One region of the Variovorax sp. YR752 genome, then DNA from elsewhere that is predicted to be linked to it. Evidence: riboswitches for the same ligand, from Rfam matches in the RefSeq annotation. Region 1 holds a riboswitch; each other region holds the start of a gene.
What was found. A riboswitch is a leader RNA that binds a small molecule or an ion and turns the genes downstream of it on or off. The one in region 1 is predicted to bind glycine.
Positions count from the first base shown of each region.

Region 2: it holds a riboswitch for glycine, as region 1 does, so the genes downstream of both, AAG801_RS04840 (D-amino acid dehydrogenase) here and gcvT (glycine cleavage system aminomethyltransferase GcvT) in region 1, are expected to answer to the same signal.
Region 3: it holds a riboswitch for glycine, as region 1 does, so the genes downstream of both, AAG801_RS25125 (D-amino acid dehydrogenase) here and gcvT (glycine cleavage system aminomethyltransferase GcvT) in region 1, are expected to answer to the same signal.

Region 1 covers NZ_CALRZC010000285.1:1,222-5,794, forward strand. The annotation lists gene gcvH (glycine cleavage system protein GcvH) at 1-231, opposite strand, end outside; gene gcvT (glycine cleavage system aminomethyltransferase GcvT) at 269-1,387, opposite strand; glycine riboswitch at 1,455-1,567, opposite strand; glycine riboswitch at 1,582-1,684, opposite strand; gene rlmD (23S rRNA (uracil(1939)-C(5))-methyltransferase RlmD) at 1,719-3,071, shown strand; gene AAG801_RS37190 (1-acyl-sn-glycerol-3-phosphate acyltransferase) at 3,068-4,510, shown strand; gene AAG801_RS37195 (Bax inhibitor-1/YccA family protein) at 4,534-4,573, opposite strand, start outside.
Region 2 covers NZ_CALRZC010000013.1:4,849-9,421, forward strand. The annotation lists gene AAG801_RS04830 (FIST C-terminal domain-containing protein) at 1-188, shown strand, start outside; gene AAG801_RS04835 (RtcB family protein) at 391-1,806, shown strand; gene AAG801_RS04840 (D-amino acid dehydrogenase) at 1,826-3,133, opposite strand; glycine riboswitch at 3,225-3,331, opposite strand; glycine riboswitch at 3,376-3,465, opposite strand; gene rfbB (dTDP-glucose 4,6-dehydratase) at 3,584-4,573, shown strand, end outside.
Region 3 covers NZ_CALRZC010000126.1:2,623-7,195, forward strand. The annotation lists gene AAG801_RS25115 (serine protease) at 1-152, opposite strand, end outside; gene AAG801_RS25120 (cold-shock protein) at 229-438, opposite strand; gene AAG801_RS25125 (D-amino acid dehydrogenase) at 661-1,917, opposite strand; glycine riboswitch at 1,965-2,070, opposite strand; gene AAG801_RS25130 (M20 aminoacylase family protein) at 2,160-3,365, opposite strand; gene AAG801_RS25135 (tripartite tricarboxylate transporter substrate binding protein) at 3,362-4,363, opposite strand; gene AAG801_RS25140 (LysR family transcriptional regulator) at 4,484-4,573, shown strand, end outside.

The DNA of each region.
Region 1 (4,573 bases):
GTTGACCTCGACGATCTCGCCGGTCACCGGCATGTACAGGTCGGCCGCGGCCTTGACCGACTCGACCACGCCGGCAACCTCGCCCTTCTTGAAGGTCCTGCCCACCTCGGGCAGGTCGACGAAGACCACGTCGCCCAGCGCGTCCTGCGCGTGCAGCGTGATGCCGACGGTGGCGGCCTCGTGGTCCTCGATGTTGATCCACTCGTGGTCGGGGGTGTACATGGTCGTCATCGGAGTTCTCCTTGGTCTGAGTGCTGCGGATTGGTGATCAGCCGCGGTGGTAGCGGTGCGGGGCGAAGGGCATGGGGCTGACGCGCATCGGCTGGCGCTTGCCACGCACCTCGGCGTAGACCTCGTGGTTGGGCAGGGCGTGGTTGGCAGCCAGGTAGGCCATCGCGATCGGCTTGCCGACGCTGGGCGCCAGCGTGCCGCTGGTCACGTGGCCGAGCTTGTGGCCCTTGGCATCGACAACGACCGCGCCTTCGCGCACAGGCATGCGCTCCAGGCCGAGCAGCCCGACGCGCTTGCAGGCCGGGCCGGCCGACAACTGCTTGTCGATCGCCGCGGCGCCCGGGTAGCCGCCGTGGCGCGCGCCACCGGCGCGGCGCACCTTCTGGATGGCCCACGACAGGCCCGCCTCGATCGGGGTGGTCTTGTCGTCGATGTCGTGGCCGTACAGGCACAGGCCGGCCTCCAGGCGCAGCGTGTCGCGCGCCCCCAGGCCCGCGGGCTTGACCTCGGGCAGCGCCAGCAGCGCCTTCGCCAGGGCCACGGCCTGCTCTGCAGGCACGGAGATCTCGTAGCCGTCTTCGCCGGTGTAGCCGGAGCGGGTGGCAAAGCAGTCGATGCCGGCGATGCGGCAGAAGGCGCCGGTCATGAAGACCAGCGAGCGCAGTTCGGGTGCGAGCCGACCGATCGCCTCGGCCGCCTTCGGCCCCTGCAGCGCCAGCAACGCACGTTCAGGCATGGGTTGCACGGTGCAGCGGTGTGCGATGTTCGTCTGCAGGTGGCGGATGTCGGCATCTTTGCAGCCGGCGTTGACGATCACGAGGAAGTCGCTCTCGCGCCGCGTGATCATCAGGTCGTCGAGGATGCCGCCGGCCGCATTGGTGAAGAAGCCGTAGCGCTGGCGCCCGGCGGTCAGGCCGACCACGTCGACCGGCACCAGCGATTCGAGCGCGGCCGCTGCGTCCTCGCCCGTCAGCCTCACCTGGCCCATGTGCGAGACGTCGAACAGCGCCGCCGAATCGCGGCAGTGGCGGTGCTCGGCGAGGATGCCTTCAGGGTAGCTCACCGGCATGTCGTAGCCGGCGAAGGGCACCATCTTGGCGCCGAGCTCGCGGTGCAGCGCGTGCAGCGGGGTCTGTTGAAGGGGAATGTCGGACATGACCGCCTCCTGGCGATGCTTCGAGGGCCTTTGCCAACCCCGACGCAGCATGTGCCGTGCCGGGTGCCGTGCCCTCTCTGTCCGCTTTACCTGAGAGATTGACGGTGCACCGTTGCCGTGTGCGCCGCTTGCCCCTTCGGTGGACCCGCTCGGGGCGGGCCTCTCTCCAGCGAGGAACGCCGCGCGTCGCCGCGTGGCGCGTGCCAGTCCTTTTGCCTGAGCGTTCGAACCGGGCCTCAGGGAACGGTTCTGCGCCTTCGGCGGCTTCACGGGGAAGCTCTCTCCTGGCGGCGGCGAGTGTAGCAGCCGGCGGCCGGGATAATCACGCCCCATGACTCCAGCAGATGAATGGTTGACGGTCGAGTCGCTCGACCTCGAGGCGCAGGGCGTGGCGCACAACGCCGAAGGCAAGGTGGTGTTCATCGACGGTGCACTGCCCGGCGAGGTGGTGCGCGTGACGGTGCAGCGGCGCAAGAACAACTGGGAGCAGGCCACCGCCGTGGCCTGGCAGCGCGAGAGTTCACAGCGCGTGCGGCCGCAGTGCCCGCATTTCGGCACATGCGGCGGCTGCAAGATGCAGCACCTGCATGTGGCCGCGCAGGTCGCCACCAAGCAGCGCGCGCTGGAAGATGCGCTGTGGCACCTGGGCAAGGTCAAGGCCGAGCAGTTGCTGCGCCCGATCGAGGGGCCGTCCTGGGGTTACCGCTTCCGGGCGCGACTGTCGGTGCGGTTCGTGGCCAAGAAGGGCAAGGTGCTGGTCGGCTTCCATGAGCGCAAGTCGAGCTACGTGGCCGACATGGAGCGCTGCGAGGTGCTGCCGCCGAAGCTGTCGGCGATGCTGCTGCCGCTGCGCGACATGGTGGCGAGCATGGACCAGCGCGACCGCCTGCCGCAGATCGAGGTGGCGGTGGGTGATGTGGTGACGGCGCTGGTGCTGCGCCACCTCGAGCCGCTGTCGGCCAGCGATCTCGAACGGCTGCGTGCGTTCGGTCGCGAGCACAGCGTGCAGTGGTGGCTGCAGCCCAAGGGCCCCGACACAGTGCACCGGCTCGACGAAGGCGGCCCGGAGCTGGCCTATACGCTGCCCGAGTTCGGCATCGAGATGCCCTTCAAGCCGACCGATTTCACCCAGGTGAATCACCAGATCAACACCATGCTGGTGTCGCGCGCACTGCGCCTGCTCGAGCTTGGCCCTGGCGAGCGCGTGATCGACTGGTTCTGCGGCCTGGGCAACTTCACGCTGCCGATTGCACGCGGCGCGCGCGAGGTGCTGGGCATCGAAGGCAGCGAGGCGCTGGTGCAGCGCTCGCGCGAGAACGCGGCGCGCAACGGCCTGGCCGCACGCACACGCTTCGAGGCGCGCAACCTGTTCGAATTGCCTGCGGCCGACCTTGCCGCCTATGGCGCGGCCGACAAGTGGTTGGTCGATCCGCCGCGGGAAGGCGCGTTCGCGCTGGCCAAGGCACTGGCCGACCTGCATGCGGATGCCTCGCTCGCGCCCGGCTGGCTGCCGCCGCGGCGCATCGTCTACGTCAGCTGCAATCCGGCCACGCTGGCACGCGATGCCGGGCTGCTGGTGCACCAGGCCGGCTATCGCTGCACGATGGCCGGGGCGGTGAACATGTTCCCGCACACGGCGCATGTCGAAAGCATCGCGGTCTTCGACAGGGACAACATCCGGTGAACGCCAGCGTCAGCATCCCGCTGTGGCTGTTCGTGCTGCTGCTGGTGCTGGCGGTGGCGGCGGCGCTGCAGTGGCTGCTGCTGCCGGGCGTGCGCTGGTACCTGCGGCGCAAGGTGCGCGGGGTGCTCGACGAGATCCAGCTGCGCCTGAAGATCGACCTGCCGCAGTTCAAGCTGACCCGCCGGCGCGCGCTGATCGACCGGCTGATGAGCGACCCGCGCGTGCTCGCCGCCGCGCAGCAGCACGCCCTCGAGACCGGCAAGCCCGCGGTGGTGGTGACGAAGCAGGTGCTCGTCTACGCCCGCGAGATCGTGCCGGCCTTCAATGCCTACGTGTACTTCCGCGTCGGTTACTGGCTGGCCAAGACCTTCGCGCAACTCGTCTATCGCGTCCGCCTGGGCTACACCGACGACGCGGCGATTGCCTCGATCAACCCGAAGTCCACCGTGGTGTTCGTCATGAACCACCGCAGCAACATGGACTACATCCTGGTGAGCTTCCTCGCTGCCGAGCGTGTGGCGCTGAGCTACGCGGTGGGCGAGTGGGCGCGCATCTGGCCGCTGCAGGGGCTGATCCGCGCGATGGGGGCCTACTTCGTGCGGCGCAACTCCGGCGACCCGCTCTACCGCACCGTACTGCAGCGCTACGTGCAGATGGCCACCGAGGGCGGCGTGCCGCAGGCCATGTATCCGGAAGGCGGGCTGACGATCGACGGCCGGCTGCGCGAGCCCAAGCTCGGACTGCTCGACTACATGCTCAAGGGCTTCAACCCCGGTGGCGAGCGCGACCTGGTGTTCATCCCCGTCGGAATCAACTACGACCGGGTGATCGAGGACCGCAGCCTGCTGCGCAAGCTCGATGAGAAGCCGCCGCGCGGCAGCCTGTGGCGCACGCTGCGCATCACCGGCGGCTACCTGGGCCGGCAGTTCGTCTTCGCGCTGCTGGGCCGGCGCTATCGCTTCGGCTATGCCTGCGTGAACTTCGGCAAGCCGATGTCCATGCGCGCGTGGGTGGCGGGACGTGGCATCGACTTCCGCGACCTGACCGACGCGCAGCGTCGAGAGGCGGTGGGCGAAGTGGGCCACGCGCTGATGGCGACCATCGGCCGCACGATTCCGGTGCTGCCGGTGCCGCTGGTCGCGCGAGTGTTGCTTGCCGACCCGCAGCGCGCCTGGTCCGAACTGGAGCTCAAGGGCGCCGTGCTCGCTCTGATGGACCGGGCCGAGGCTCTCGGTGCCCATGTCTACGTGCCGCGCAGCGACCGCGACTACGCCATCACCGTCGGCCTGCGCATGCTGACCTTGCGCCATCTGGCGCTGGAGGACGACGGCCTGCTGCGCGCCAACCCGGCGGAGACCCGCGTGCTGGCCTACTACGCCAACTCGATCGCGCACCTGTTCGATGCGCCAAAGCAAACGGGGCCCGAAGGCCCCGTTTGAACTTCATTTCCGGACTGCGGCGATTACTCGCTGCTTCCGCCGATGCCGAACAGGGCCAGCAGC
Region 2 (4,573 bases), on a different contig from region 1:
GCGCGGTGTACGTGAGCTGCTCGGGTCGCGGTGGCCCGCACTTCGGCGCGCCGGGCGCCGAGCTGCAGATCGTGCGGCATGCGCTGGGCGACGTGCCGCTGGTCGGCTTCTTCGCCGCCGGCGAAATCGCGCGCCACCACCTGTACGGCTACACCGGCGTGCTGACGGTGTTCACGGCGCCGGACTGACGGGAAAAAACGACGCGGCGCCTGCGCGCTGTTTTCGCGGGCGGTTCGCGTCGCTAGAATCCGCCCGCTTTCTTGAATCTCTGCTGCTGCAAGAAAGAGTGATCCGCGCGCCCCGAAGCACGCGGTCGATCTCTTTCGCCCCGCCACGCGATGTGTCCGGGGCCCGGAAACCGACACGGTTTCCACGAATGGAATTGCAGCCATGGGCAGCCCCACACACAGTCATTTCTCGAGACTCCAGCGTGCCTTTTCGCGCGCGAACATCGCCGTCGATTACCGCGACGGCATCTATCACCTGCGCAACGAGGCCGCGCAGGCGACCGTTCTTCTGCCGCACAGCCTGCCGCTGGAAGAAAAAGCCGTGAACCAGTTGCTGGCTTTTGCCAGCGTGCGCTCGCCCGACGGTGCGCACGGCGTGTGCAAGGCCTGCGCGACGCCGGACTTTCATCCGGGTTCGGTCGCGCCGGTGGGCAGCGTCGTCGCCACCGATGGCGACTTCGTGATCCCCGCCGCGGTCGGCACCGACATCAACTGCGGCATGCGTCTGCTGACCACCGGCCTCACGCTGGACCAGGTGGCGCCGCACAAGACGCAGCTGCTCGCGCGGCTCACACGCAGCCTGCTCGACAACGGGCGCGACGTGCCGGTGCACACGGCAGCGTTTCGCGCGCTGTTCGACGAAGGGCCGGCGGCGTTTCTGGACGCCGTGCGCGGCGACGGACTCTGGGCGGCGTGCGACCGCGACCGGCTGCAGGCCGAGATCGGCGCGTGCATTGGCCTCGCGAGCTTCGGCGGGCAGTCGCGGCACGCACCGTCGGCCTACACCGGCGCGCGCCACGAGGTGTTCCGCGATCCGTGCCTGGGCACGCCGGGCAGCGGCAACCACTTCGTCGAGCTGCAGGTGGTCGACGAGGTGATGGACCGGCATGCGGCGTACCGCGCGGGGCTCAAGGCCGGCGAGGTCGTCGTGATGATCCACAGTGGCTCGCGCGACATCGGGTTCCATGTCGGAGGCCGCTGGATGGACCGCGCGCGGGCCGAGTGGCCGCAGGGCCTGCGCCATCCGAAGAGCGGGCTGTACGGGCTGGCCGGGCCGCTGGCGCAGGAGTACCTCGAAGCCATGGGCGTGGCCGCGCGTTATGCGTGGGCCAACCGGGTCGTGCTGGCCGAGCTGGTGCGCAAGGACTTCGCCGAACTGCTGGGCGCCACGGCATCGACGCTGGTGGTCGATGTGCCGCACAACGTGGTGCTGCGCGAGCACGGCATGAACATCCATCGCAAGGGCGCGACGCCGGCGCACGCGGGCGACCTCGCGCTGATTCCTGGGTCGATGGGCGATCACTCGTACCTCGCGACCGGGCTGGGCCACGAAGACTGGCTGTGGTCGTGCAGCCATGGCGCCGGTCGGCGCATGCGGCGGCAGGAGGTGCGCGCGATGCGGCCCGCACCTGATGATGCGGACGCCAGCTGGCAGTGCGTGACGCTGCGTGAAGAGCGCCGCATCGAAGAGGCGCCGCAGGCTTACAAGCCGATCGGCGCGGTGATCGATGCGCAGGAAAGCGCGGGGCTCATTCGCTGCGCCGTGCGGCTCAAGCCCTGGGTCACGTTCAAGGCGTGACCCGAGGGTGCGTGCCGTGTCAGCCCAGTGCGGGCTGCACGGCGCGCGGCGCGGGCGCCGGCATGCCGGCGAACGCGAAATCGACCTCGGGTGCGAGACCGCTCACGATGCGCGCGATCGACTTGCCCGAGCCGCAGGCGTGCGTCCAGCCGAGCGTGCCGTGGCCCGTGTTGAGGAACAGGTTCGGCAACTTGGTCTTGCCGATCAGCGGCACATTGCTCGGCGTGGCCGGGCGCAGGCCGGTCCAGAACTGCGCCCGCTCGGTGTCGCCGGCGCCGGGGAAGAGTTCTTCGACGCGCCGTACGATGGCTTCGCAGCGCACGCGGTTCAGGTCGCGGTCGTAGCCGTTGAGTTCGGCCGTGCCGGCGATGCGCAGGCGGTCGCCCGACTCCGACGTGTAGCGCGAGAACACCAGCTTGTATTCGTCGTCGGTCAGCGAGACCTGGTGCGCCTTCGATGCGTCCTTTACGGGCAGCGTCACCGAGTAGCCCTTGGCCGGATAGATCGGCAGGCGGATGCCCAGCGGCGCCGCGTACAGCGGGCTCAGCGAACCCATCGCCAGCACGAAGGCGTCGCCGCGGATGCGCTGGAAGCGGCCTTCGTTGTCGGTGGCCTCGATGTGGTCGATGCTGCCGCCGGCTTCGCGCAGCGCGGTCACGGTGTGACTCATGAGGAACTTCACGCCGGCCGCTTCGGCCAGCTTCACGAGCTCGCGCGCGAAGCGGTTGGCATCGCCCGACTCGTCTTCGGCGGTGTACGTGGCACCGGCGAGCTGCGGGCGGATGTGGGCGAGGGCGGGTTCGATCCGGATGGCCTCGTCGGCCGAGATGACCAGCCGCTCGCAGCCCAGGGCGCGCATCTGCTCGGAGGGCTTGAGGGCGCCGTCGAATTCTTTTTGCGTTGTATAGAAGTGCAGGATGCCTTGCGTGCGCTGGTCATAGCTCAGGCCGGTGTCTCGACGCAATTGCTGCAACATTTCCCGGCTGTATGTACCGAGACGAACGATCTGTTCGATGTTGTGGCGGGTGCGCGCGGGGGTGCATTCGCGCAAAAACTGCAGGCCCCAGAGCCATTGGCGCATGTCGGCGCGGATGCGGAACAGCAGCGGCGCATCTTCCTTGCCGAGCCATTGCAGCACCTTCAGCGGCGCGCTCGGATTGGCCCACGGTTCGGCATGGCTGACCGAGATCTGGCCGCCGTTGGCGAAGCTGGTTTCGGCGGCCGGGGTGGCCTGCCGATCGATCACGGTCACCTCGTGACCGAGTTGCTGGAGGTAGTAGGCCGAAGTCACGCCGAGCAGGCCGGCGCCAAGAACGATCACACGCATTGCAAGTACCTTTGAGGTTGCAGCGCTTGAACGGCGGGCGTGGAGTGCTATTGAACCAATAGCAAGCAACCGGACGACCGATGTCCAAGTTGCCGCTCCCCCTGTCCTCGGTACCTGAGAGATTCACCCTGCTGCACCCGCAGCGGGTTTGCTCCTTCGGTGCGCCACATGGCGTGGCGGCTCTCCAGACGGCTGTATCGATGAGTGCAGTACTGACCCCTTGCCGATGTTCCTTGTTTGCACTTGGAACTTCGTCGGGCCGACCTGAGCGTTTATGGGAGTTTGCGCCTTCGGTAGGGCCTCTGTGAGGCCCGCTCTCCTGCAATTGTTTGTGATTGTAGGCGGGCCCCGCAAGCCGGCCAAGCCCTGTACATCGGCACTTCACACCGATGGGATAATTGACTGTTAATTTTCCGTAAAGCAAACTTTTTTCTACAGGCGAGGGACTCCATGATCCTGGTTACCGGCGGCGCAGGCTTCATTGGCGCCAATTTCGTGCTCGACTGGATCGCGCAGGGCGACGAGCCTGTCGTTAACCTCGACAAGCTGACCTACGCGGGCAACCTCGAGACCCTCGCATCGCTCAAGGGCAACGCGAACCATGTCTTCGTGCAAGGCGACATCGGTGACAGCGCACTGCTCGATCGCCTGCTGGCCGAACACAAACCGCGCGCAGTCGTGAACTTTGCCGCGGAATCGCACGTCGACCGCTCGATCCACGGCCCCGAAGACTTCGTGCAGACCAACGTGCTCGGCACCTTCCGTCTGCTCGAATCCGTGCGCGGTTACTGGCACGCCCTGCCGGCCGACCAGAAGGCGGCCTTCCGCTTCTTGCATGTGTCGACCGACGAGGTCTACGGCTCGCTTTCCAAGACCGACCCGGCCTTCACCGAAGAGAACAAGTACGAGCCCAACAGCCCGTACTCGGCCAGCAAGGCCGCCAGCGACCACCTCGTGCGCGCCTGGCACCACACCTACGGCCTGCCGGTGGTCACCACCAACTGCTCGAACAACTACGGCCCGTTCCACTTCCCCGAGAAGCTGATCCCGCTGATGATCGTCAACGCACTGGCCGGCAAGAACCTGCCCGTGTACGGCGACGGCATGCAGGTGCGCGACTGGCTCTACGTGAAGGACCACTGCAGCGCCATCCGCCGCGTGCTCGAAGCCGGCCGCCTCGGCGAGACCTACAACGTCGGTGGCTGGAACGAGAAGCCCAACATCGAGATCGTCAACACCGTGTGTGCGCTGCTCGACGAGCTGAGCCCCCGCGCCGACGGCAAGCCGTACAAGGAACAGATCACCTACGTCACGGACCGCCCGGGCCACGACCGCCGCTACGCCATCGACGCACGCAAGCTCGAGGCCGAGCTTGGCTGGAAGCCCGCCGAGACCTTCGACACCGGCATCCGCAAGACCGTCGAGTGGTACCTCGCGAAT
Region 3 (4,573 bases), on a different contig from region 1:
GCGATCTCGGCCCAGCCCTCGAAGGTCTTGCGGAAGCGCTCGCGCGCCGGTGGCGCCAGTTGCTGCAGCAGCGCGGTGCACAGCGCGTCGAGCGCCACCACGTTGCCCTTGAGCTCGCAGATGCGTTCGGTGGCTTCCTGCAGGTTGTTCATGAGGGCTCCCAAAAAGAAAAAACCGCGGCCGGGGCCGCGGTTTCGAACGGGGCTCGCGAAGAGCCTGCGTGCTGGATCAGACCACGCGGATGTTCGAGGCTTGCGGACCCTTCTGGCCCTGCGTCGTCTCGAACTCTACGCGCTGGTTCTCGGCCAGGGTCTTGAAGCCGCCGCCCTGGATCTGGCTGAAGTGGGCGAACAGGTCCTTGCTGCCATCATCGGGAGCGATGAAGCCGAAGCCCTTGCCTTCGTTGAACCATTTCACGGTGCCGGTTTGAGTCGTCATGTCGATTCCTTTCAAGTTTGCTGCGCAGGCGAACGCCGGCGCAGGCAGAGACGCCAAGAAGGTCATCGATGGGAGTTCAAACCGGAGCCGGCCGGCAGAGCTGCCGGTGGCCATCAGAGAAGACTTACGAACTTGCTATCTTGATCATGCCTACCTAGCTAATGTACTCGACGCGGCGAGAGACCTTCGATTCCGAAGGCCTCTGCCCCGCCGGCGCCCGATTCAGGCGCCGCTGAAGGCGAAGTCCACCTCGGGCTTGAGGCCGCTGACGATGCGCGCGATGCTCTTGCCGGAGCCGCACGAATGCGTCCAGCCCAGCGTGCCATGGCCGGTGTTGAGGAACAGCTTCTTCAGCCTGGAGCGGCCGATGATCGGCACGTTGCTCGGCGTGGCCGGGCGCAGCCCGGTCCAGAACTGCGCCTGGCTGGTGTCGCCTGCGCCGGGGAAGAGCTGCTCCACGCGCTTGACGATGGCCTCGCAGCGCACGCGGTTGAGGTCGCGGTCGTAGCCGTTGAGCTCGGCGGTGCCGGCGATGCGCAGGCGATCACCGAGGCGCGAGAACACCAGCTTGTACTCGTCGTCGGTCAGCGAGACCTGGTGGGCCATCGACGCGTCCTTCACCGGCATGGTCACCGAGTAGCCCTTGGCCGGGTAGATTGGCAACTCGATGCCGAGCGACTTCGCATACAGCGGCGACAGGCTGCCCATTGCCAGCACGTAGGCGTCGGCGCGGATCTGCCGGAAGCGGCCCTCACCGTCGGTGGCCTCGACGTGGTCGATCTCGCCGCCGGCCTCGCGCAGCGCCGTCACCGTGTGGCTCATGAGGAAACGCACGCCGTCGGCCTCGCAGCGCTTGACCAGTTCGCGCGCGAAGCGGTTGGCGTCGCCCGACTCGTCTTCGGCGGTGTAGGTGGCGCCGGCCAGTTGGGGGCGGATGTGGCGCAGCGCCGGCTCCAGCCGCACCGCCTCGTCGGCGGAGATCACGCGGCGGTCGCATCCCAGCGCGCGCATCTGCGCGGCCGGTGCCTCGGCGGCGTCGAACTCCTTCTGGCTCGTATAGAAATGCAGGATGCCCTGCGTGCGTTCGTCGTAGGCGATGTCGCGCTCGCGGCGCAGCTGCTGCAGCGTGTCGCGGCTGTAGGTGCCCAGGCGCACGATCTGCGCGATGTTGTGCCGCGTGCGCGCCGGCGTGCATTCGCGCAGGAACTGCAGGCCCCAGCGCCACTGGCGCAGGTCGGCGCGCAGCCGGAACAGCAGCGGCGCGTCTTCCTTGCCCAGCCACTGCAGCACCTTCAACGGCGCGCCCGGGTTGGCCCAGGGCTCGGCGTGGCTGACCGAGATCTGCCCGCCGTTGGCGAAGCTGGTTTCCGCCGCCGGCGAGGCCTGGCGGTCGATCACGGTCACGTCGTGACCCTGCTGGCGAAGGAAATAGGCCGAGGTGACGCCGAGCAGGCCGGCGCCGAGAACCACCACGTTCATGGCAAGACTCCAAAGGACAGGATGGACGCACGATGTGTCGTGCGCTTGCCGCTCCCCCTGTCCTTGGTACCTGAGAGATTCGGCCTGCGCCATCGGCGCGGGCCTTGCTCCTTCGGTGCGTCACGCGGGTGACGACTCTCCAGACGGCGTTCGTGATGTGCAGTACGGGCCCTGAGCGTTCATGGGAGTTTGCGCCTTCGGGGGCCGGGCGGTGCCCGGCACTCTCCTGCAGAGATGAGATTCTAGGGCTGCGGGCTCGTCTCCTCCGCGCTCAGGAAACGTTCGGCCAGCCGAACCCAGAAGGCACTGCCCACCGCGATGTTGGCGTCGTTGAAGTCGTAGCCCGGGTGGTGGACCATGCAACCGCCGCAGGCGTGGCCGTCGCTGCCGTCGCCGTTGCCGATCAGCAGGTAGCTGCCCGGCACGCGCTCGAGCATGAAGGCGAAGTCCTCGCTGCCGGTCAGCGGCGGGCCCTGCAGCGTCACGCGCTCGGGGCCGAGCAGATCGAGCGCGACCTCGCGCGCGAAGGCTGTTTCCTCGGGCGTGTTGACCAGTACGGCGTAACCGCTGCGCCAATCGACCTTCGCCTGCACGCCGAAGCTCTCGGCCTGTGCCTGCGCCAGCGCCTTGATGCGCCGCTCCAGCAGCGCGCGCACCTCGCGGTCGAGCGCTCGCACGCTGATCTCCAGCGTGGCCGTGGCCGGAATGACGTTGTTGGCGCGGCCGGCGTTCAGGGCGCCGACGGTGACCACCGCCGCGTGCAGCGGATCGACGTTGCGCGACACCACCGTCTGCAGCGCCATCACCAGGCTGGCCGCAGCGACGACCGGGTCGGCGGCATGCTGCGGCATCGCGCCATGACCACCGATGCCGGTCAGCGTGACGGTGGCGTAGTCCGACGAGGCCATCGCCGCGCCCTCGCGCAGCACCAGGTGGCCCTGTGCAATGCCGGGCATGTTGTGCATCGCGAACACCGCATCGCAGGGGTGCTTGTCGAAGAGGCCATCGGCCATCATGCGCAGCGCGCCGCCGCCGCCTTCCTCCGCCGGCTGGAAGATCAGGTTCAACGTGCCGTCGAAGCGGCCCTGCTCGGCCAGATGCCGCGCCGCCGCGAGCAGCATCGCGGTGTGGCCGTCGTGGCCGCAGGCGTGCATCAGGCCGGGGCGCTGGCTGCTCCACTCGACGCCGCTGGCTTCGGTGATCGGCAGCGCGTCCATGTCGGCGCGCAGGCCGAGGCGCCGCGTGCCGCGGCCGCGTACCAGCGTGCCGACCACGCCGGTGCCGCCCAGCCCGCGCTCGACCGCGTAGCCCCAGGTGGCCAGCTTGTCGGCCACCAGCGCCGCGGTGCGGTGCTCGTCGAAGGCCAGCTCGGGGTGGCGGTGGATATCGCGGCGCAGGCCGACGAACTCGTCGGCGCGCTCGCGCATCGCCTCGATCACGCCGCTCATTGCGCCTCGAGCTTGATGGCCTTGGCGATGCCGCGGAAGCGCTCGGTCTGCGCGGCGTATTCGCGGTCGACCTCGGCCTGCACTCGCACCGGCGCGAGCATGCCGCCGATCTTCTCGAGCTGCGTGCGCACTTCGGCGTCGCCCAGCGTCGCGTTCAGCGCCTTGTGCAGCGCCTGCACCACCGGCTCGGGCGTGTCCTTCCTGACGAAGTAGCCGGTCCAGATGTTGAAGGCGAAGTCCTTGAAGGACTTGCTGTCGTTGATGCTCGGGTAGGGCTTGAGGATCGCGGCCTCGACCTTGCCGGCCGGCGCCAGCGTGCCCAGCACCTTCAGCCGGCCCTGCTGCGCCAGGCCGATCTGCTGCTCGCCGACCACGATGATGGCGATGTCGACCATCTCGCCGCCCATGTCCTGCAGGATCGGCGCGATGCCCTTGTAGGGAATGTGCGTCATCGGCGTGCCGATGCTGTGCGCGAAGTGCGCGCCGAGCACGTGATAGAAGGAGCCGACGCCGACGCTGCCATAGGTGAGCGGCTTGCCCTCGGCAGCCGAGGTCCTGGCCAGCGCCACCAGCTCGTCGACGTTGTTCGCCGGCAGGCCCTTGCGGGCGAGGATGGCGATCGGGAAGGCGCCGATCATCTGCACCAGGCGGAAGTCTTCGGACTTGTACTTGACCGCTGTCAGCGCCATCGGCGCGAGGATCAGCTCGTTGGGCGAGCCCTGGTAGAGGTAGCCGCCGTCGGCCGGGGCCGCGAGCACCTTCTGTGCGCCGATGGCGCCGGCGACGCCGCCGACGTTCTCGACGATCACCTGCTGGCCCAGTGCCTTGCCCAGCGGCTTCTCGACGATGCGCGCGATGGTGTCCGACAAGCCTCCGGCCGGGTAGGGCACCATCAGGTTCAGCGGCTTGCTGCCCTGCGCGGCGGCGATGCCGGAGGCCAGCGCCAGGCCGCTGGCAAGCGTGGTGATCAAGGCAAGGCGACGGGCGGCGTTCGACATCGGGCACTCCGGAAGGTGGGTGGGGCGTGGCGCCAATGTAGGAATGCGTCAGAGCAAAGTCCAATGCATTGTTGTCTGAAGTAGCATGAGTCTGATGCATCAAACGGTGGAGGCGATGCGATGACCCTCGTGCAGCTGCGGCACCTGATTGCGCTCGCGCAGACCGGCTCCTTCAGCAAGGCCGCGCAGGCGCAGTTCCTTACCCAGCCG